4 regions of the Paenibacillus sp. FSL M8-0228 genome follow, and region 1 is predicted to be linked to each of the others. Evidence: predicted binding sites of a transcription regulator. Region 1 holds the regulator's gene; each other region holds the start of a gene.
What was found. The regulator LexA, encoded in region 1, represses DNA repair genes until DNA is damaged. The targets are predictions, from matches to a motif close to CGAACATATGTTCG.
Positions count from the first base shown of each region.

Region 2: the regulator LexA is predicted to act here: its motif matches at 2,256-2,269, upstream of dndB (DNA sulfur modification protein DndB).
Region 3: the regulator LexA is predicted to act here: its motif matches at 2,057-2,070, upstream of MKY98_RS08530 (YolD-like family protein).
Region 4: the regulator LexA is predicted to act here: its motif matches at 2,311-2,324, upstream of MKY98_RS16345 (YolD-like family protein).

Region 1 is NZ_JBBOXA010000001.1:3,202,392-3,207,403, forward strand. Features, by position in the region: gene MKY98_RS14100 (1,2-dihydroxy-3-keto-5-methylthiopentene dioxygenase) at 1-3, shown strand, start outside; gene MKY98_RS14105 (HAD family hydrolase) at 103-897, opposite strand; gene MKY98_RS14110 (hypothetical protein) at 1,053-1,562, opposite strand; gene MKY98_RS14115 (DUF896 domain-containing protein) at 1,683-1,889, opposite strand; gene MKY98_RS14120 (LysM peptidoglycan-binding domain-containing protein) at 1,998-2,366, opposite strand; gene lexA (transcriptional repressor LexA) at 2,554-3,180, shown strand; gene MKY98_RS14130 (hypothetical protein) at 3,464-3,766, shown strand; gene MKY98_RS14135 (hypothetical protein) at 4,002-4,166, shown strand; gene MKY98_RS14140 (hypothetical protein) at 4,207-4,347, shown strand; gene MKY98_RS14145 (GNAT family N-acetyltransferase) at 4,577-5,012, shown strand, end outside.
Region 2 is NZ_JBBOXA010000001.1:5,796,532-5,801,543, reverse strand. Features, by position in the region: gene dndC (DNA phosphorothioation system sulfurtransferase DndC) at 1-1,108, opposite strand, end outside; gene dndB (DNA sulfur modification protein DndB) at 1,098-2,192, opposite strand; gene MKY98_RS26255 (helix-turn-helix domain-containing protein) at 2,320-2,586, opposite strand; partial or broken gene MKY98_RS26250 (cell wall hydrolase) at 2,883-3,310, shown strand; gene MKY98_RS26245 (tetratricopeptide repeat protein) at 3,763-4,185, opposite strand.
Region 3 is NZ_JBBOXA010000001.1:1,822,389-1,827,400, forward strand. Features, by position in the region: gene MKY98_RS08520 (hypothetical protein) at 187-405, shown strand; gene MKY98_RS08525 (hypothetical protein) at 1,058-1,948, opposite strand; gene MKY98_RS08530 (YolD-like family protein) at 2,110-2,445, shown strand; gene MKY98_RS08535 (hypothetical protein) at 2,545-3,000, opposite strand; gene MKY98_RS08540 (zinc-ribbon domain-containing protein) at 2,997-3,665, opposite strand; gene MKY98_RS08545 (YmaF family protein) at 4,757-5,012, shown strand, end outside.
Region 4 is NZ_JBBOXA010000001.1:3,672,233-3,677,244, forward strand. Features, by position in the region: gene MKY98_RS16335 (hypothetical protein) at 1-230, opposite strand, end outside; gene cysK (cysteine synthase A) at 548-1,486, shown strand; gene MKY98_RS16345 (YolD-like family protein) at 1,924-2,271, opposite strand; gene MKY98_RS16350 (serine hydrolase domain-containing protein) at 3,126-4,352, opposite strand; gene MKY98_RS16355 (response regulator) at 4,652-5,012, shown strand, end outside.

The sequences.
Region 1 (5,012 bases):
TAATTACGAATTTATCCTTGTGTAAATAAAAAACTCCCTCTGCTCTGTGACAATCGAGCGAAGGGAGTTTTCTTAATACTCGTTTCTAAAGGTGTAGATTTCTTACTTTAACGACTGAATAATTCCATCCAATTCAGACAGATGCTTGATTTGAAACTTCGGCTTGATCTCTGTGGTATTGGTTTTGGCGTTTCGGTTCACCCACACCGAGTGAACACCTGCTGCCAACGCTCCTTGAATATCAGTCGTCAGCTTATCTCCTACCATTAAAGCATGTTCGGGCTCAATACCAAGAAGCCCCAACGCATGTTGGAATATAGACGGATCCGGCTTGCCTCGACCAAATGAACCTGAAATGACCACATGATCAAAGAAAGGAGCTAATTGAGGAACTCCATCCAGTTTCTCCTGTTGTAAATCAGGGGAACCGTTTGTCAACAATAACAGCTTGTACTGTCCCTTCAATTGTTCTAGAATTTCAAACGTTTCTTCATATACATGGGGACGCGCGCGTCTTTCCGAAGCAAATTGGGTAGCCAGCTTTTCCGCCAACTTCTCATTATCTATCCCTAGTTGCTGGAGTCCTCTGCGCCATGATTCCTTTCGATAAACAGGGGCCAACTGTTCCAATTGACGGAATTCAGGCTGCTCACCTGCTGTAAAATTCGCCCACAATCCTTCAAACGGATTGATGCCGATCATTTGAGTAAAACTAAAGGTTTCATAGGATTCATACAAAGCGCGTGCTTCTTTACGTACGGCTTCCTCCAGAGCTTTTGGATCAACACCTGCTTCACGGGAGCCTGTTTGACACGCTGCATCAAATGCCTCTTCTACACTACGTTCATCCCACAAAAGGGTATCATCAAGATCAAACATTACCGCCTGAATCGTCATCTGAATTATCCACTCTCTTTCCACAGTATATGTACGCCTATTTGCTTGATTAAGCATTTGAATCGTTATGTGTGCCCATATTAAGCAAGCGGCCGTAGCATGTTATATGAAATAACATCATACGGCCTTTGTTACAGAGCTACAGGCTAAATCAGTTATTTCTTGTCAACCTGTATCTGATTGGATAGCGCAAACTTCTCAAGTCGCTCTGCAATGGCATCCGTGTCATAGCGACCTAATGATTTTGTGAAAATAAAATTACCACCCTTACCTTTTCTTTCAACGGTTACGTAACCCTTTTCAATCTTGATGGCTTTCATGTCCCCAGCGGTCATTGGACGTTCCCTACCACCTTTCAGCATATAGAGAGTATCCTTTCCCACTTTCAGATAAGGACGACGGATAAAAAAGATAACAGCCAGCATCAAGTACAGGCCGAATACAAGCCAATCCATCCCTCGCATACCGGTCTTAGTCAAAAAGTAACTCATAAGCATGTACAATACAGAAAGACCAGCCAGCATAATTGGCACAGTAATGTTACGTCCACGGAAAATATCCATTGCAGAACCTGCGCCGCTAATGGTTTGAATACCTTGCTTTTTGCGCGATTTATTTAAATGCGCTGTGTTTTTGCGTACTTTTCTTTCAAATGATCGGGCCATCTCTCAATTCCTTCCCAGATATATTACATTAAAACAATTGCCTCAAAGCTGATCTATATAGATACCATGAGAGGTACCTAAAACAAAAGGCAAATTGCAGGCTTGGGCGCTTTAACAACATTAATGCTTCAGCCCGTCATTTCCCTTCGATGTATCATCGTCCACAAATTCAATCGTTTCTAGCTGCTGCCGAAAATTACGGCGAATGTTACCTAAATAAATTTCCCGAAGGTTGGCACGTTCTGTGGTTTCCTCTTCTGTTAATCCCTCGGATTTTGCTTTGCGCGCTAATTCATTAATGCGCTGTACCAAGCTGTCTATATCCAAATTGTGTCCCCTCCATAAAAGCAAAGATATAATACACTTTGACATGTAGAAAAGAGCTTGTCAAGGCTCCCGCATTACGCTCCCTGACAAGCTCTAATAGTCTATAGATCATAAGTCAGGAAGCTTGAGTACCTGACCTGCCTGCACTCCCCGATCCTCTAAACCGTTAATCCGCACAATTCCTTCTATATATACCCGTGTATCCATTCGTTCCGGTTTATGATTCGCGGCAATCTGCCACAACGTATCCCCAGGTTGTACTGTCAGTTTAGTCACTTCTTCCTTGGAAGCTGAAGGAGCCGCGAAAACCGTAAGTACACCTGCTCCTGCAATCCAAGCAACAATCATTATAATAAGAAGCTTAAGTAAAAGAGTATGGGTAATAATCTGCATAAAACGCGCCCTACCCTCTTTTCGGGTCTCCTGTAAATTTTCTATATTCATTGGAAAAATACTTTGATAGGTGCTATATTTCATCATGGTTGTGTCCTCCAAACGTTTGTTCTTATGTTTTCACAATATAACACGAACGTTTGTTTTGTTCAATAGAAAAGAGAACAAAAGTTCGCAATTATTTTTAGGGATTATTTAGAACTTATGTTTGTACGAACGGAGGTTCTATGCTATAATTTTCCCAAACGTTACTAAATGGGGTTGATACGGTATGTCTAAGATTTCGAGCCGCCAGCAGGCCATTCTTGAATTTATCCGCAATGAAGTGCGTCTAAAGGGATACCCCCCTTCTGTACGCGAAATAGGCGAGGCTGTCGGATTGGCCTCCAGTTCTACGGTTCACGGTCATTTGGATCGTTTAGAGAAAAAAGGACTCATTCGCCGCGATCCTACAAAACCACGGGCTATTGAGTTACTCGGTCAAGACGAATCGGATAACAGCAACTTGATTAATTACTCCATTAGTCGTGTCCCCGTCGTCGGCAAAGTAACCGCTGGTCTTCCTATTACGGCGACAGAAAATATTGAAGATTACTTTCCTCTTCCCCAACACTTTGTTGGTGAGGATAAAATATTCATGTTATCTGTTGTAGGCGAAAGCATGATTGAGGCTGGGATTGCTAACGGAGACTATGTAATCGTACGTCAGCAGCAGACCGCTGATAATGGCGATATTGTTGTAGCTATGACAGATGAAGACGAAGCTACAGTTAAAACCTTCTACAAAGAAAAAGATCATATCCGGCTTCAACCTGAAAATCCAGCCTTTGAACCGCTTCGTCTGACACACGTCAGTATTTTGGGCAAAGTTGTAGGACTCTTCCGGGACTTCCACTGATTTCTCGTTCTTCCTTCCCCGTTATTCTATCCCCTAATACAAAACCGGCTGCCTAGGGCAAGCCGGTTTTGTATTGTTATTATGCTTACTATGTATCTCACAACTATTCTTTCCTTTTAGCAACCTATTCCTATTGTATCTACTATAAAATCAGCCTCATCATCTCAAATAATCCCCCACTGATCTTGAACAGCTATACTGTTATGGGCAAAACTAATAGATCGTTCTTTCTTTTAGCTAAATATGGTATATTAATTACTCATAGCTCTGTAGGAGGAATTAAATGAAAAAAATAATAATTTCAGCGTTTGTTATGATATTTATCGTCATAAGCTGTGCAGTTCCAACAATGGATCATTTGTATGCAGAAGAGAAATCACACATAACAACCTACGATCGTATTCAGTACATACAAATACTCATCCATTTCAGGTATTTAGAAAAGCAACTTGAAGCTGTAATTTCCGAAAGAAATAATTACCCAGAGGCCAGCCAAGAATATAAACAGCTCTCAGAACAACTGAATCATATTCTTGCCCAAGAGGCGTACTACGAAAAAAAACTTAACACCCTTAATAGTAAATAATTTTCATACAAACTGCATATTATCTTTATTCTACACATTAGACTCATGCCGACCTGCCTGTAACATCTCCTGCAACGTAAAGTTGAAAAGGCGAAGACAGGTTCGCATGAGTTTTTTTGTTAACCTTTAGGGATATAGGTACTAGCTTCTTTTTGCTTCTAATAGATTTATGCTGATACATTACTATCACAATTGACATATGTATATAGCAGAACTAAGCAAAGGAGATATGCAGATGATCAGAAATAGAGTTAAAACGTATAAGCATCGCATCGGGAAAAACAGATATCTGGTCGTTAAAGTCTTTCAAGCCGCAGCTGCTAAAACAGGAAGCGGAAATGCACTAGCAACCAATGCCTTGAATATCAAAATTTCCAAGCGTAAGCATAAACGCCACTAAGATTCAACCGCACCTTCATTTCTTGAAGGGAGGTGATATTATGAGCAGAAGACATTGCAGACGTGATTTAAGAAGAAGAAGATTGAACATCCGTTCCAATCAAAGAGCCACTGCACGTGCAAGAGGTAACGCACTGGCTGTTAATTTGTTTAGCGTAAACGATAGACAACGCAGACGTTAATAATTGTTTCCATGCAAAAAGCGGGAGGAATTCTTCCTGCTTTTTTGTGTTAAACAGCACACCTAACTACTGCTATGAATCATTTAAGCAAGCGAAGGGGATCTAAAATATCACACATAGTTGAACAGTCGCTACCATTTTACTCTTTTTATAAATCTAACAGACAGGAAAACGTGGTTCTCTTTAAGAATAGTGTGCATAGAGAAATTAAACCAGGAGGAGACAAGCCATGATAATTAAATTGTCACTTTCAAATATGGGGGATTTTAAGAAGTCAAATGAGAATAACGGCTTTATAGTGTCAGGAAGGATTATACCTAAATACGAGAACAACAATTGGACATATATAGAAGAAAGTTTTCCCGAACCATATTTTAAACAGTATGAGGATGATGACGTCGATATCAGTTATATTAATGAACAAGGAAAATCTATTTTCTTATATTATGATGAGAACGACTGTGTTGGGAAAATTAAACTTTGTACTAATTGGAACGGCTATGCTCTAATTGAGGATATTGCCGTTGCTAAAGACTGGAGACACAAGGGAATCGGAGCAGCCTTATTGAGTAAAGCAACCGAGTGGGCTAAGCAGAATAATCTTGTTGGCCTTATGCTTGAAACACAGGATGTGAATGTTTTAGCTTGTCGTTTCTATGCTAAAA
Region 2 (5,012 bases), 2.6 Mb from region 1:
GGCCCACCCCGAAACGCTTGAACTTTCCATCTTCATCTTCAACAAATACATCAAGTTTTTCAATTGTTGCCAGATTTATATTGTTATCTTCTATAAATTGTTTGATCTCGGATTTTTTGATGCTTTTATATTTGCTCGCTCTAATGTTCTCTTCATTAACTCCTCCGAGATTCGTTGTCAGATAAACTTCACCATTCATTCTATGTTTTTGACGTTTAGAACGATCTTCACGAATATTCACGAGGTAATTTCTGAACTCATAGAGTGGAGTTAGCCATTCTACACCGCTATTAATAAATCCACTCAGTGCTTTATCTTCATTTACAACTGTGCAAGTCCAACATCCAAATCGACTGTTTCCGCATGAACCCGCACTTTCCTTGATTTCTTTATCTACAACCAGTGGGCATTCACTACTGGAATCTTGGTACAATTGCAGTAGTTCATTATTATCATCGCCCCAAGGTGAAGGATATTGGAGCAGGAATTCCCAGATGTCGTCTACATTAAATGATCTGATCGGTGCAAATACAAAGGCATTCCGCAGGGTGGAGTGCCGCATTAAATTTTTCCCTTCTATAGTATGTGACTGCATGACAGCGGCTCGAGTAGAGCTTTCGGAATCTCGGACCCCAAGAAGCATTACAACTTCACCAAACTGATCTACTTTTTCAAGAATGAATCTGTTAGCAGGTTCAATTTTTAGCCGGTCAGTGCACCATCTGAATTTTTGACGTGGAGTTGGATACCCTTTGCCAATAATAGAAGCCCAGAATGTTTGCTCGGCTTTTGGTCTTACTTTTTGAGTTTCAATAGGAAGTCCCATTTCAAGAGCTCGAGTCTGAATTCTTCCTAAGGTGCGGGTAATTTTATCAATAATAAGTGGTGTTTCAACCTGAGTATCCGAAGAAATCACATATACTTTTTTATTTAATTGGTTAGGTGGAAGTTCGCTTAATGCCTGAAATACTATTTGAACCAGAGCAGTGGAATCTTTACCTCCGCTAAAGCCAATTACCCAGGGACGATCATCAGATAGATATACTTCTTTCACCAATTCTCTGGATTCATTAAATTTACTGCCAGTGTTAAAAATATTAAGTTCCAAGAGGAAAGACCTCCTTAAATTTATCTTCTATTTTTTGTTCTTGTTCTGTAAGAGGGAGTCCAATTTTATTCTTAATGAGATTGGCTGTTAGTTGAACAGTCTGATTGTTCTTATTAATACGACCAGTATGGCTGTAGGCACGACCTTGCCAATCTTCTTTATTATCCCTGTGCCAGTCAATATGTTTTAATTTCTCAATATATTTCTGCCACTCATCTGGATGATAGAAATATAGATAGTGACCTATAATACCTATAGCTTCTAAGAAAACACCATGAGCAACTATAGAATTTGCCCGTAAATCTCTAGGTGATGTTTTCTTCCTCAGCACCTGCTGCCATTCATTAATAGTAGCAATTAAAAGAATCCAGAATTCATTTACGAATTCCTTTTCTTGCTCAGAGATCGTCTCGCCTTTCCGCTTGCCTAGAAGTCTGCAATTCGTATTGAATATATGGTTTAATGCAAATAATTTAGGAGAATTCTTTGAAAGGTTCACCTTTTCCCGATCGGTGTATCGATCCAGCAAGGGGATCTCTGAAATTACTCCCTTTGTTATGAGAGACATTTGATCGCGGTGATCGTAAAGTATACCGATAGAAGAAGTTGTGTTCACTGCATGTCGATTAAGATCGGAGAACATTTGCTGAGAACGCACAAGCCCTAAATCATGAAAAAAGACTACAGAAATGGTTTCATCACCGAGTTCTGGAGCAATCTTCAAAGCTTCTTCAATAGCCGCTCTCCTGTGTTGACCGTCATTAATTAAAAACTTTGAATCAAGTGAGATCGAGAGATATCCTATATCTTTAAGCTCGCTGGAATGCTCCTGAAAGACTAATTCCCCATCTACAGATGCCGTTAACGAAGAAAATATGTAGTCCTTTGGATTCTCAAGAATATAGTTGGTTATATCCGGAATTCTTGATTTATTCATAAGACGCTGAGCCCGGTGTACAGCGGGAATCTCTTCTTCATCAAACAGAAATATCCTTGGGATCAGCCTGAGCGGGCACATCACTGTATAGAATTCTCTCCCTGCTTGAATTCCACGGAGAGCGGGAAAACTATAACTAAAGTTCATATAGAGCATTCTCCTTTATTACGTACGTAATATTAATGAATGTAGTTTGATTTTACTCCAATACGAACGGATGTTCAATATTTATATTAGAAAATTGACGAAAAAGGGAGATAATTATCAAAATAACTTAAAGATAAAGGTGATAACACTTCCCAAGACATAGTGCTTTATCTTGGAGCACATCTCTGGAAGGGGTCAGATCCCACCCTTGTTCAAGCCATGTATAGTAGGTGACGCTTACACCTGCTAGTACGGCGACTTCCTCGCGCCTTAAGCCAGGCGACTTCCGTTTCCCGCTCGTAAACTCCAAGCCCACATCCTCCGGAGTAAGCCGCTCTCTTTGTGATTTGAGAAACATCTCCATCGCTTTTGCTTTGCTGTTCGTAACATTCATGGATCGAACACCACCTTAAAGTTTGGTATTGCGCCATTCATTGGATATCAAAGAATAGCTTAGAAATACAATAACAATTGTCGCTAACATTTCACTGTGTTATCAGCTTTCGCTCTATAGATGATACGGTGAACCGTATCACATATTTCGAGGGGGAATTTTACCACTGACACTCAACTAATGGGCTAAGGTTCAGTGAAATGGCTGTTTAATATCGTTTTCTATTTATTTAGCCAGAGTAACACATCTGCTTAACCTAAAATATGATGAGTCTAGAAATCAAATGAGGTGAGCAAATGGCAGTCGTAAAATCCAGGAAACAGGATATCGATATGTTGGCAAGGTTGCTTCGAGCTGAGGCTGAGGCCGAAGGCGAAATGGGCATGCTCCTTGTTGGAGCTGTTGGCATTAACCGAATAAGAGCGAATTGTTCCGATTTTAAAGGAATCCGGACAATTCCCCAAATGATTAACCAGCCGCATGCGTTCGAAGCGCTACAACATGGTATGTACTATCAAAGAGCAAGAGATAGAGAACGCCGTCTGGCACAACGGGTTGTGAATGGGGAACGGAATTGGCCAGCCAAATACTCGCTAGATCGTATGAAAACCCCGGACCATGTCCACCAACTTGGTATAATCAGCCGTTTGTAGGTCGATGGAAGAAACATTGTTTTTATGAACCGACTGCGATTGAATGCGAAAATGTATATAGTACGTTTTAAAATCTACATGATTGCATCAGATCAAGTTTTATTTCGGCGGGACTCGTGCATGACTTTGTAGGTAAGAAATACCTAAATCACAACGCATTTTTGCCGATGACCTCAATACGCTGAACCGTATCACAAATAATGCGAAACTTGCGACCTAGTCTTCGGACAGGGGGGCGACTCCCCACGCCTCCGCCAACCTTACTAAAAACGAACATAACATACTTAGTTGGTGGTTTTTCAGTAACAGTTTGGTCTAATTAGTAAAAAGACAGTTAGGGCACATTGAGTAGCCTTAACTGTCCTTTTATTCATGACTCCAAGCAGATTGCAGAAATCGTTAGAAATGACGCCAGCCGCTGTTGACAGCGCCTTGCAAAGAGCTTCGAAAATAATATTATGGAATGGTTTGAAGGTAAAAAAATTTAAAAATACCGTAATCAGCCCTTGCGTAGCCTGAAATTTCAAATCTCTATGTTTGTCTCCAAAAACTCAAGATATTTTGGGTCGTCTTCCATAAAAATATCAATACCGGCGCCCATGTAAGCCCGGGTTAACTCGTCCGCCGCCTTTTCAAAGTTTTCCTGTTCATAATATAACTGCCCCAGCCGAAGGTGAATATACGGATTACCCAACCCCTTCGGACACTGTACGGCATTAAAAAAGCACTTGAAGGCCTTATCGTAATTCTTCATACGATAGTCGACATCCCCAATAGCTACATATATCCAGGTAGCGGCCTCCCATTCTTGATGATTTTCAGGCAATAAACGGAGGGCGGCAATACAATTTTGCTTGGCGGCATCAAGATCGCCTGCCTTCACTAAGTCATCGCCTTGTTTACATAGAGCCCTAATTGCGGAATAAGTGGAATCTGAGAGCTGCAAAGCGATCTCTCCTGTTCTATTCGATTGGATTAGATTAAGGAATTTTAGCCAATGATCGTTTGTTGGTTTTCATCAAAAACAGCGGCGTCTGGTATTGCCGATTAAATAGCCTATCGCCCAAATGATATGATCTGTAAATTCTTCTCCATGATCAGGTGGGAATGCGCTCGGCACTGTCTTTGACTTTAGGCATTCATATGAAGAGTCTACCAAATTTTTAAGCCTATTCATAGATTGAAAGCGCGTTCTAGTTTATGTGAGTACTATTTTCAAGAGGGTCCATGCGTGGCATGTAGTATGTTATATGGCTTGATATAGTTTAGAAAAAAGGATGATAGAGATGCCAAAGATAAACAACAGCTTCACAAGGAATCGATTAAGTACCTAACGACTGCCCCTCTTCGCGAGAATGATCCTAAGTTTATATGCGCAATAAGTGATGTAGCCTATGAGTTTTTAAGATCTGCCTTTGGATTGCCTCTACTAATTAAAAAATACGGATATCCCTGTTTTGAAAAAACACTTCACCAAGTCAAGAAACAGTATCAGGATATGCCAGAAGCATTTAGGGGGCATTTTACCCTTGATGAAAATGGAAAGGCAGTTCAATTGAGAACTCCAAGCGAAACGAAACAAATGATTGAACGCTTTTTCGCATCACAGAACGGTTACTAGTAGCCAGACAAAGAGGTAATTGGGTATCACTCATCACAGTCAGATAAGCCCCCAATCTTCTCCGATTTTAATTGGAGTGTTCCTACCCACTCTCCCGATTTCTATGCTTTAATAAAATGAGAAGTATTAACAAGAAGCGTTGAAAGTGGGAT
Region 3 (5,012 bases), 1.4 Mb from region 1:
AACGGTTGCTGAATGGTCCTCTATTAATATAGTGGTTGTTGTTATCATAAAACGGGGGTTTATTATATGTATAATTTTATAAAAAATTGAAAAGTTATCTGTTCTTTTGTCTAAAACCCCATTACATACTATATTTATGATACGATTCGTGTGTTACATAAATTCAATTAATTGGAGGGATTTATTATGAAAAAATTATTATCTGTTGCCGTTACGTCTATTCTAGCTGTCACCATGGTGACCCCAGCTTTTGCTTCTGAAGTTAGTCATGCTGTAGTTCCAGCCTCAACAGACGCAACATACAACATAAAATCTGTAACTCCATTTGCTGAGCCGGTAACAAAGATGTCTACAGAGAAGCAGAATCAAAAGCATCGCTTCAATCAATTTACTATTACACGTTAAATGGTGTGAACAGCTATACTATATCAGATGAGGCATTCAATATTTCCGGAGGAAATGTAAATATTACATTAGTTCAATATTTAGAAGATAGTCGTTACAATCCTGTTGTTAGCTACCAATTAGTGGGGTGGGGAAATAATAGTCATGAGCAAATAATTTCAGTTCCAGGGACATTTACTAATCTGAATACAACAAGAACTTTTTACAATGTTAAGCCAGGAACATATAAGTTAAGAATCGGTAATGTGGGAGAACTAAGTCCTTTATGGGGAAATGGATATCTTACTTATTGATTTTTAAGTATGTGAAAAGTTTCTTTAACTATGAAATACCTCGTGGAACATATCAGAGGCGATTGAAAAAGTCCCTTTGTTGCAAAAGGTAAAGTTACTCATGAAAAATGAGGAGTCTGTACCTTTTTTCTGCCAACAGCATAGAACCCTGAGATAAAGACAGGAAGGCGCACAGAGGACATAAAGGCGGGGCTACTGGCTTTGGAACAAGACAACAATATTGCATGGGATAACAAGAGCGATACCCGCCACATCATGATAATAGAGGGCTGGGATCGCGATCAAAAGATCGTTACGCCTCCTGGCTGCAAATAGGTACTATACAGAATAAAACAACCCCGGATTGCTCCGGGGTTGTTTTATTCGAGACCAAATTGTGCTTTTGCTTGTAGTTTGTTGCCTTGGAATGTGAAAACGGCATTTGCACCAGGTCCGACTTCACCTTTATACGAATACATTACAGTATAAAATTCGTCTCCTTTTTCACCAACCTCTGAAACAGCCTCACCGGGACCACCGATAATTTTCGCAACTTCCTCATAAGTCATTCCATTTTTAATGTTGTTATATTTAGCTTTGGTAATAATTCCGAGGTTTGGCGATTCTGCTACTGTCCGACCCTCTATTTTTCCGTTATATAGTTTCCAATGGGCTTCTCCCTTAACACCACGGGAACCAAGTTCACCCTTAAAGGTAACTATATCCCCCTGGTTAAGACCATTTAATTCTGAACGATCTGAAACTTTTACAACAATAACATCCCCGAGTTTTTTCTTTTCAGCGCTAATATCTGACCATGATTCACCGTTGTAATCTGCTGGTTTACCATAGACATAAAGGCTGCTTGATCCAGCTTCAATAACAACGCCTGACCATGAAACAACTTGATTTCTTACACTGTCGAATGCTTCCCCTTGCTTGGATACTGGCAATGCAAAGAGAGCAGATGAAAACTTATCAAAAGGAAGCGATGTGTCAATCAATGTTTTTTTAGCATCAGTCTGTCCCTTTTGAACTGGTTCAGTAGTAACTTCGTTCCCTTTAACAGGTGTGGTAGCTACCGGTTTGGAATTAGTTTCGGTTGGTTTCTGAGTGTCAGCGACTGATATTCCAATAATAAATACTAGGAAAGCACCTAAACCAAAGAGAAACATTTTCTTAGCCTTGCCGTTCTTTTTTATTAAAGCTATAGCCCACAAAACAAAAAACACAAAAAAAGCCAGCAAAGCAATCACAGCAATTGCAGTCATTACATAACCCCTATCTATTGGTAATGTTATAGTAAAATTAGTATATATGACCTAGGAATAATTTTCTAGAACAAAAGTCTTAGAAGTAGAAAACAAAAGCCCTTGTAAGGAACATACGTTCGGGATATAATTTGAACATATTACATCAGGAGGCTACATACATGTCTAAAAAACTAGAAGATAACGGATTATGGGAAAGCAGTCGCATTATCATACCAGAGCATAAAGAGGCTTATCTGAAGCTAATGAAAGACCGTCAGCGGCGCGGTAAACCGGAGTTGGATGACCAAGAGGTACAATTAATCGAGCATGCTCTAATAGAGTCTTACAATTCACGTCAGCCTGTGACAGTGGTTGTTTTCAGTCCGTTTGACGATGCGGAGTTAACAGGTGTGGTTACATCAATAAACACCGCTAGACGTGAAGTAAAACTATTTCGTGATGAGGATGATTTTAGTTGGATTAAGCTAGAGGATATTATATCAGCTATTGTATAGTCCCCTAAAAAGGAACGGGCTCACTGAGCCTTCTTCGAACAATGGATTTTTGAGCAGTAAAAAGAGCCTTCGATTTCTCCCGAAGACTCCGCATGTGGACTAATCTTGAATTGCTGTTACGACTCCATTTTCGAAATAGATGTACTTGTAATGATCATAGACCCATTGTTCGTTTACACCGTAAGTAGTAGTGTTCTTATTAATATGTTTGGGTAGTCCCCATTTTGAATAAGTTACTTCCTGTTCAGACATACCAATTTGGGGAGCGAGTTTTTCGGGCGGGATATCCTCGTAATATCCAATCTTGGTGAAGGTGTTGACTCCAAGGCTTTCATCCTTTGAAATAAGCTTGTCATTCTTTAGGTAATAAATTGTGCCGTTATCAGCATGTAATTCTGTACCAATTAGGATAACAGGCCAGGTATAAGTGCTTTCATCTTGAGAATTAAAGGAGAGTACCTTGGTTACTTCTCCATTTTTAAAAGTCAGTTTCTCGTAACCTGATTCATCTTCCCAAATGCCTTGAAAGCTATTATACAAAGAAGCTTGAGTCAAATATTGTATTGAGTCCTGATAGTCTTTACTTGCATGAATAATTCTTTTGCTTCACGAAAGTTATACGCCCTAAATTGTTTAACTCCTTCCCGATAATTCGCTTCTCTCAGTAAATTAGAGGAATCTTTATAATCTTGGATTGGTTCAAGTAATTCAATTGCCGAAGCGTAGTTACCTTGGGAGGAATTTTGCTTTGCCAGTAAGTATATTGATTCTGTTTTTAGCTTGACACTATCTTTGTAGTTGACTAAATTGATAAACAATTCAATAGCCTTTTCGTATTCTTTATTTTTTAGAAGGTGTTGTGCCTTTAGATAATTTGTTTCATTAATCAACTCATCGGAATCTTTGTACCCATCCAAATTGGTGAAGGTGGCTTGAGTTGCTTTGTCAAATTCACCGTTATTCATTAATGACTTGGCCTGAATATAACTGATATAGGGAGCTGCGATTAAAAAGCCTACGATAATAAGGCATAAAATAAGAAATGGAGCAATTGAGATAATAATTTTCTTTCTATAGCTGATCTCTTTAGGAATCGGACCATCATTCCTAATTTCGGATGTTTTTTCTTGCGGTGCTGTATTGATAGTTACTTCCCTTCCGCAATAATTACAGAAGGCGCTTCCTTTGGGTATTTCTTTCCCACATTTATCACAGAGCATTCTTTTTTACTCCTGCCTTTCCTGGAACTCTGCTGCTTCATAAAAAGTAGTCTATCAAACATAGGAATATTTTTCTAGGTCTAATTACATGAGAAGAATTCGGATAACCTGTCTATAAATAAATCTAACGAGGTGATGCATAGATGCATATTGAATTTATTACATCTGATTCTACTGATATTACGAGCCGCTTGTTATGAGTATAATTATAAAAAATATGGAAGTGTACAGCGTGACAGGCGTTATGTAAGAATTTCAACGGAAGAACAGACGTGCAAGATCATCTGGAAAGATCATCGTTTGAAATTGCTGACCAATGATGATGTTACAAAATACTTGATAATGATTTTTAGGGAATTTCTTAGAGACATTCTTAGTAAAACAATAATGGCTACTGGAGTATGAAAATAGCTTATTTCTAGAGTCAGGTGATCAATATTGAAAGGAGGTTGTTTTAACCGCCCTTGTGAATTCGGAAAGTAGTTTGCGTAAATACATAGTAGAAATGACTACAGGCCGACGAGCTGCTTTGGTTCTGGGTGGGGGGCAAGTCTAACAGTTGTCCTAAAGGAGGTATTGGATGAGGAAAAGAAAGGCGAATGTTAATCGCCAAAGAAACATCATATATAATAGAAGAAAAAATTTAGGCTTTCGGTAAAATGTGATACCATCCATGATACCGAAAGCTTTGAAGACTAAAGAAAAATCGTTAATTTAGCTGTGCGCACAAATACATACATCCTGTAATTAAGCGGATTCTCGTTTCGTTTGCACCTAATCCAAATCGAGATGGAAGGCAGTATCGGTTAAAATCCATTAACCCTTGGTGTCACGAGTTTTTGAAGTAATCTTAAGCTTGTTAAATCCGAGTCATGCCGATTTTATGCCGACTCGGATTTCCTGCTAGTATAGGAGACGAACTTTTTAAGTTCGTCTTCTTTTGTTTTTTCTGTGATACCTAAGTCCATAAGCCTTCTTTCTACTACAAAAAAAAAATTATGCTTAGGACTGCAGATAGTTGCCTAGCACTTATGTATGTTTGCTTAATAGGATGTTGTGAGTGACATAAACATAAGGAGGCATGCCAACAGATGCAGAAGAACAGAGCTGGAGTGAAGAAGAAAACCCTCTCTTCTAAGCAGACACAGAGACATGTACATGAATTTGAAGGTAGCACCAAACTGGCCGAAGAAGGTGCAGACCGACATAACCACCGCTTTGCAGGTGTTACTGGGCAAGCGATTCGAGTTGGAAGAAGTCATGTCCATGAAATTGATCTTACCAAAACTGATTTCGTGAACCATTTTCATAATCTGAGAAGGATTAGAACAGGGCCCGCTATTCCAG
Region 4 (5,012 bases), 470 kb from region 1:
CCTGTCATATCCTCCCGCACTTTCTCAATCTCAGGAAATTCGGGAACTGTTTCCAGAGATTTAGTGTTCCGTGTTACAGCAGAGGACACCTTTGCCACAATTCTTTTAGATGATGTATCGATATCCTTATTAAGAACATAAATTACTTCGTATTGTAGGCATTTAGTCGTAAGCTCTCGCAAGAGCAACTTGATGGCGCGAATTGATACACCGTAAGCTTGCCAAAACAAAAACGCCTCCCCGTATGTTAACGGTGAGGCAGAAGGATTAATTCCTTACTGCTCTTTTTGCCTTCTACTAAATACAAATTCGTTATCCGCCGACCACTAGGTTAGCGGGTAAAAGGATACACTGTATACATTCTTAATGACTCTCAGGTTCTGAATAAGCTTGGACTACTTTTTTATGAGTAGTACCTTAGGTTTAAACTGTTCCATCCGTTCCCGCTCCTCACTATGAATTAACAGGACATGGTTATGAAGGAAAATTCGTGATAATATCTATGTCATAGTAAGTAGATATGAATTAATTGTTTGGAGGGATAATTTTGACTAAAATTCACCAAAAGTTGACTGAATTAATTGGAAATACTCCTTTGCTAGCACTGTTGAACTACAGCCAAATCCAAAATATTGAGGCAAACGTGGTAGCTAAGTTGGAATATTTCAATCCGGCTGGTAGCGTTAAGGACCGCATTGGATATGCTATGATTAAAGACGCTGAGGAGAAAGGCTTAATCAATAAAGACTCCGTTATTATCGAACCAACAAGTGGAAATACTGGAATCGGACTTGCATTTGCAGCTGCGGCTCTTGGATATAAACTTATAATTACACTTCCTGAAACGTTTAGTATCGAACGTCGCAAGCTTTTGACTGCGTTCGGTGCTGAGCTTGTGTTAACACCGGGATCCGAGGGGATGAAAGGCGCTATCAAGCGTGCTGAACTATTGGCTGCCGAAACACCAAACTCTTTCATACCACAGCAGTTTAGCAATCCTGCCAATCCAGAAATCCACCGCAAAACTACAGCTGTAGAAATCTGGCATGATACGGATGGCGGTGTAGATATTTTTATTGCGGGCGTAGGTACAGGTGGAACTATTTCGGGCGTTGGCCAGGGATTGAAGGAACGAAAACCTTCTGTAAAAGTGATAGCCGTCGAACCGTTCGATTCACCAGTGCTGTCTGGGGGTACTCCAGGTTCACATCAACTACAAGGACTCGGTGCTGGTTTCATTCCAAATAACTTTAATGAAGAATATGTGGATGAGGTTTTCAAAGTTAAAAACGAAGATGCATTTGAAACTGCACGCCTGCTTGCCAAAACAGAAGGGCTGCTTGTTGGTATTTCTTCTGGGGCTGCGGTTTATGCAGCAACACAAATTGCGAAGCTTCCAGAAAACAAAGGCAAGACGATCGTGGTCATATTACCTGATACAGGTGAGCGTTATTTGTCCACTCCGCTTTTCTCAGACGTAGAATAATAACAAAAGAGACAGGAATCCCGCTGCCTCTTTTGTTAATTTTCCAAGTACACAAGCAAGAGCTCATAGAATTGTTTCATTAACCTGAATTGATTTCTTTCTTCGCTAGCGGTCCATTTTTTGCACAACAAATGGACCGTTAGTGAAGAAAAAGTTACCTTGGTCCAGCGCGATGTTGTTGGAGCTCATCAGGATTTTCTGTAAAAGTAGGCTTCCCCATAGTAGTCTTGTACCAATCTGTATGCCTCTTTCTTTAACTTGATGCGGGTGTAGTGCATCGTCATCAGGAAGTTTTCGATTGCGATATGAGGATTGATCTGCTCAGCTAAAACACTAGCATCAAATGCTCCTAGAAAGACTTCGGCTGAATTGTCGTAGATAAGGCAGCTGAGACATTTCTTGTTTGTTGAATAACATCAGTAGAATATTTACTACCCTTAGATTTTTGCTAGATACTTGCTGAAAATGATATCCTCCAACTTGATCCAACTAAAATCATCCTCGCCACGAAACAGTTTCACTTCCCTGCGAGCAGTATTTATAGACGTGATTACACCTGTGAGTTCTTCGTCATCGAACGGGCTAAAAACCACTAGTGTTATAGGTTGACGTGTGTTGTAGGACTCTATAAGCGCTTGCTCGATCAACTGGACTTCCTGATCGTCAAGTTCCGGCTTGCCTCTCCGCTGACGGTCTTTCATGAGTTTTAAGTATGCTTCCTTGTGTTCTGGTATGATAATCCTGCTGCTTTCCCATAAGCCGTTACCTTCTAATTTTTTCGACATGTATGTAGCCTCCTGATGTATTATGTAGAAATTATATTCCGAACATACGTTCTAGACAAGGCTTTTTATATACCGAATCCAAAACTTTTGTCCTAGAAAAATATTCCTAGGTCTGATAGACTAGACGAAAATACAAAATCAGAGGGATAAAATGAAAATTTTGGAGCATTAAAATTGGCTAACCACCGCATATTCACCTGGTTAGATCAAGTTTTGAATAATGATTAAGTTTCTTTCCCTCAAATTCATCTCCTATATTGTCCCATACGATTGTATCGACATTATTCCATGCATCTTTCGAATTGTCATATCGCTAGTCTCCATAAAATAAGTTTTAGACGGACTTTGAAATTGGAACAGTGACAACCAGTACGAGAAAATAATGTCCTAGACTGTCGCTGTTCCATTGAACTAACGTATCCCGTTAGCGGAATAACATATACGAAATTCTGATATTTTTGTACAATAGTCTTAATGTTTGATTTTCCTTGAAGTCTTTTTTAAATAGAAATTGTAGTCTGGTGCAATATGTAGGTTAGTAATATTACGTTGTCTATACCTACTATGTATTTCTAAAAATCCATATATCTCTTCTTATTCTCTATATCGAATTTGCGTCTAACCTATTTTACGATTTTGGCGGTAAACCATCTGTTGGCGGGAGTGGTAAAGAAGTCGATAGTAGAGCTTGACCGACCGAATATAAAATACGCCGTCGTTATGCCCCTCGTGAATCTTATCTATCGTTTTATTCTGAATGCGGACATTTGTGCCTCGATTGCATGAAACGACGGTTAATCACAGCAGAAACCGACATCCGCCCTCAAATAAAGGACGCGATGTCGGCTTTAAACTTAACGGCCAAACTCCTTATTGATTATTTTATTGTGAGCAGGCTCCACTTCCGGAGCTACCGAGTTGATGCACGTTACCAAAATATGCTGCCCGCCTAGAGATCCGAAGGCTCTCGATTCAAATCCGAAAGTACCGCCAGCATGCCCCCAGTATGATTGCCCGTCAGCTGTTTTTATTTCATAAATCCCTAGTCCAACTTTACCTATAGGTGAATCTACTGTCGTGAGCATCTGGTCCATTATCTCTTGATTTAGAAGCTTTCCGCCCAACAGCGCACTGAAGAAGGTGGTCAAATCTTTGGTTGTTGAGACTATATCTCCGGCTGCATTTGCCCATGATTGATTCATCTCTGTTAAATCATACAAATGACCCGATCTGTCCATATTATATCCTGTGGCATGCTTACCTGGAATATCGTGACTATTTTCCATTACAAATGTCCCTGTCATCCCGAGCGGTTCGATCAACCGTTTCCTGATCTGCTCCGCATACGTCTCTCCTGTTACCTTCTGAATAATTTGACCGGCTAGTATAGTATTCATGTTCGAATAGTTCCAGCCCTTCCCTGGCGCATATACAGGCGGCTTAGCTAGTCCCATGCTGATAAGCTCGTCGGACGAATAGTAACGGAATGGATTTTGAGGCAAGGTAATATCTCGAAAATCAAGATCAGTATAGCTCGCAAGCCCGCTTGTATGGTTCAATAACTGACGAATCGTAATTTTGTTGCCGTCATACCCATTACCCTTTATGACCCCCGGCAGCCATTTTTCGACCGAATCATCCAGGTTCAATTTTTTCTCCTGAGCCAACTGCAATACAACGGTAGCAGTGAATGTCTTCGTGATGCTTCCAATACGGAATGAAAAATCCGGCTCCACCGGGCGTGGTACTTCGAAACTGGCTGTACCCGTAGCGTAGGACCAGCGTTCCCCATCCTGTAGCCCGCCTGCCACGACACTTGGAACTCTTTTGTTGGTAACTACTTGATCCATGACGCGTTTGACTTCTTCCCGATGCTTTCTTTTCTTTTCTTTCTCGTTGAGTTCTTTTTTGGGTTCTTTTGCGAATTCCGACGATAAAATATTGTCGGTATTGGCAGCTTTATTGATAGCTTGATAAGTTGCCGTCTGACCCTCTGCGTGGACAGTTCCATAGGCCACTGTACCCGCCAATATAGCTATTAAAGTAAGTGCAACTCCTTTTCGAATGGTGAATGATTTCATAACGCATCGCTCCTATTATTTTGAATGTTGTTCTGCTTTACCCCCTCACCTTACCTCTGATATTGTTAAATCGAACAGTGATAAAACCGTCTAGCTTTTGATGACATCGTACTTGGACTTGTCACATATACCGCATGACAAACTATCAACTGTCTTATATGACGTGCTTGCTAAGCTACGTTCTAACCGCCGTTACCCCACCCTCTTTCGCTTGACGGATCGGGAAGTTATATTGCATGATAGGTCTGAATCATTCGGAATTTGATTTGCAAAAAAATATAAGAAGGTGTGCGTAATTCGTGTTCTCGATAATGAAAAAAAGGGTCTGGTATGATTGGATACTTGTGGCCATACGAACGCTTTGGCTGGTCATTATCGCAAGCGCTGGTTTTGTCGATCCGTCATTAACCGTTGTGTCGCTTTGGGTTGTACTTTCTCTCGCTTTCGTCGTTTATCTCGTTCCATTAATCATCCTCTATAGGAAAGAAGACTGGTATCTCACAATCGAAGTCACGGTAACGGGCTTTTTTTATCTTTATTTAGCTTACGCAGCCCCGGGATTGCTTTGGTCTTTTGTTTTACTCGTGATTACTATCGGCTTGACGAGCAGTCGAAGAAACTATGTGTGGACAGGTATCCTTAGCGGAATCGTATTCCCGG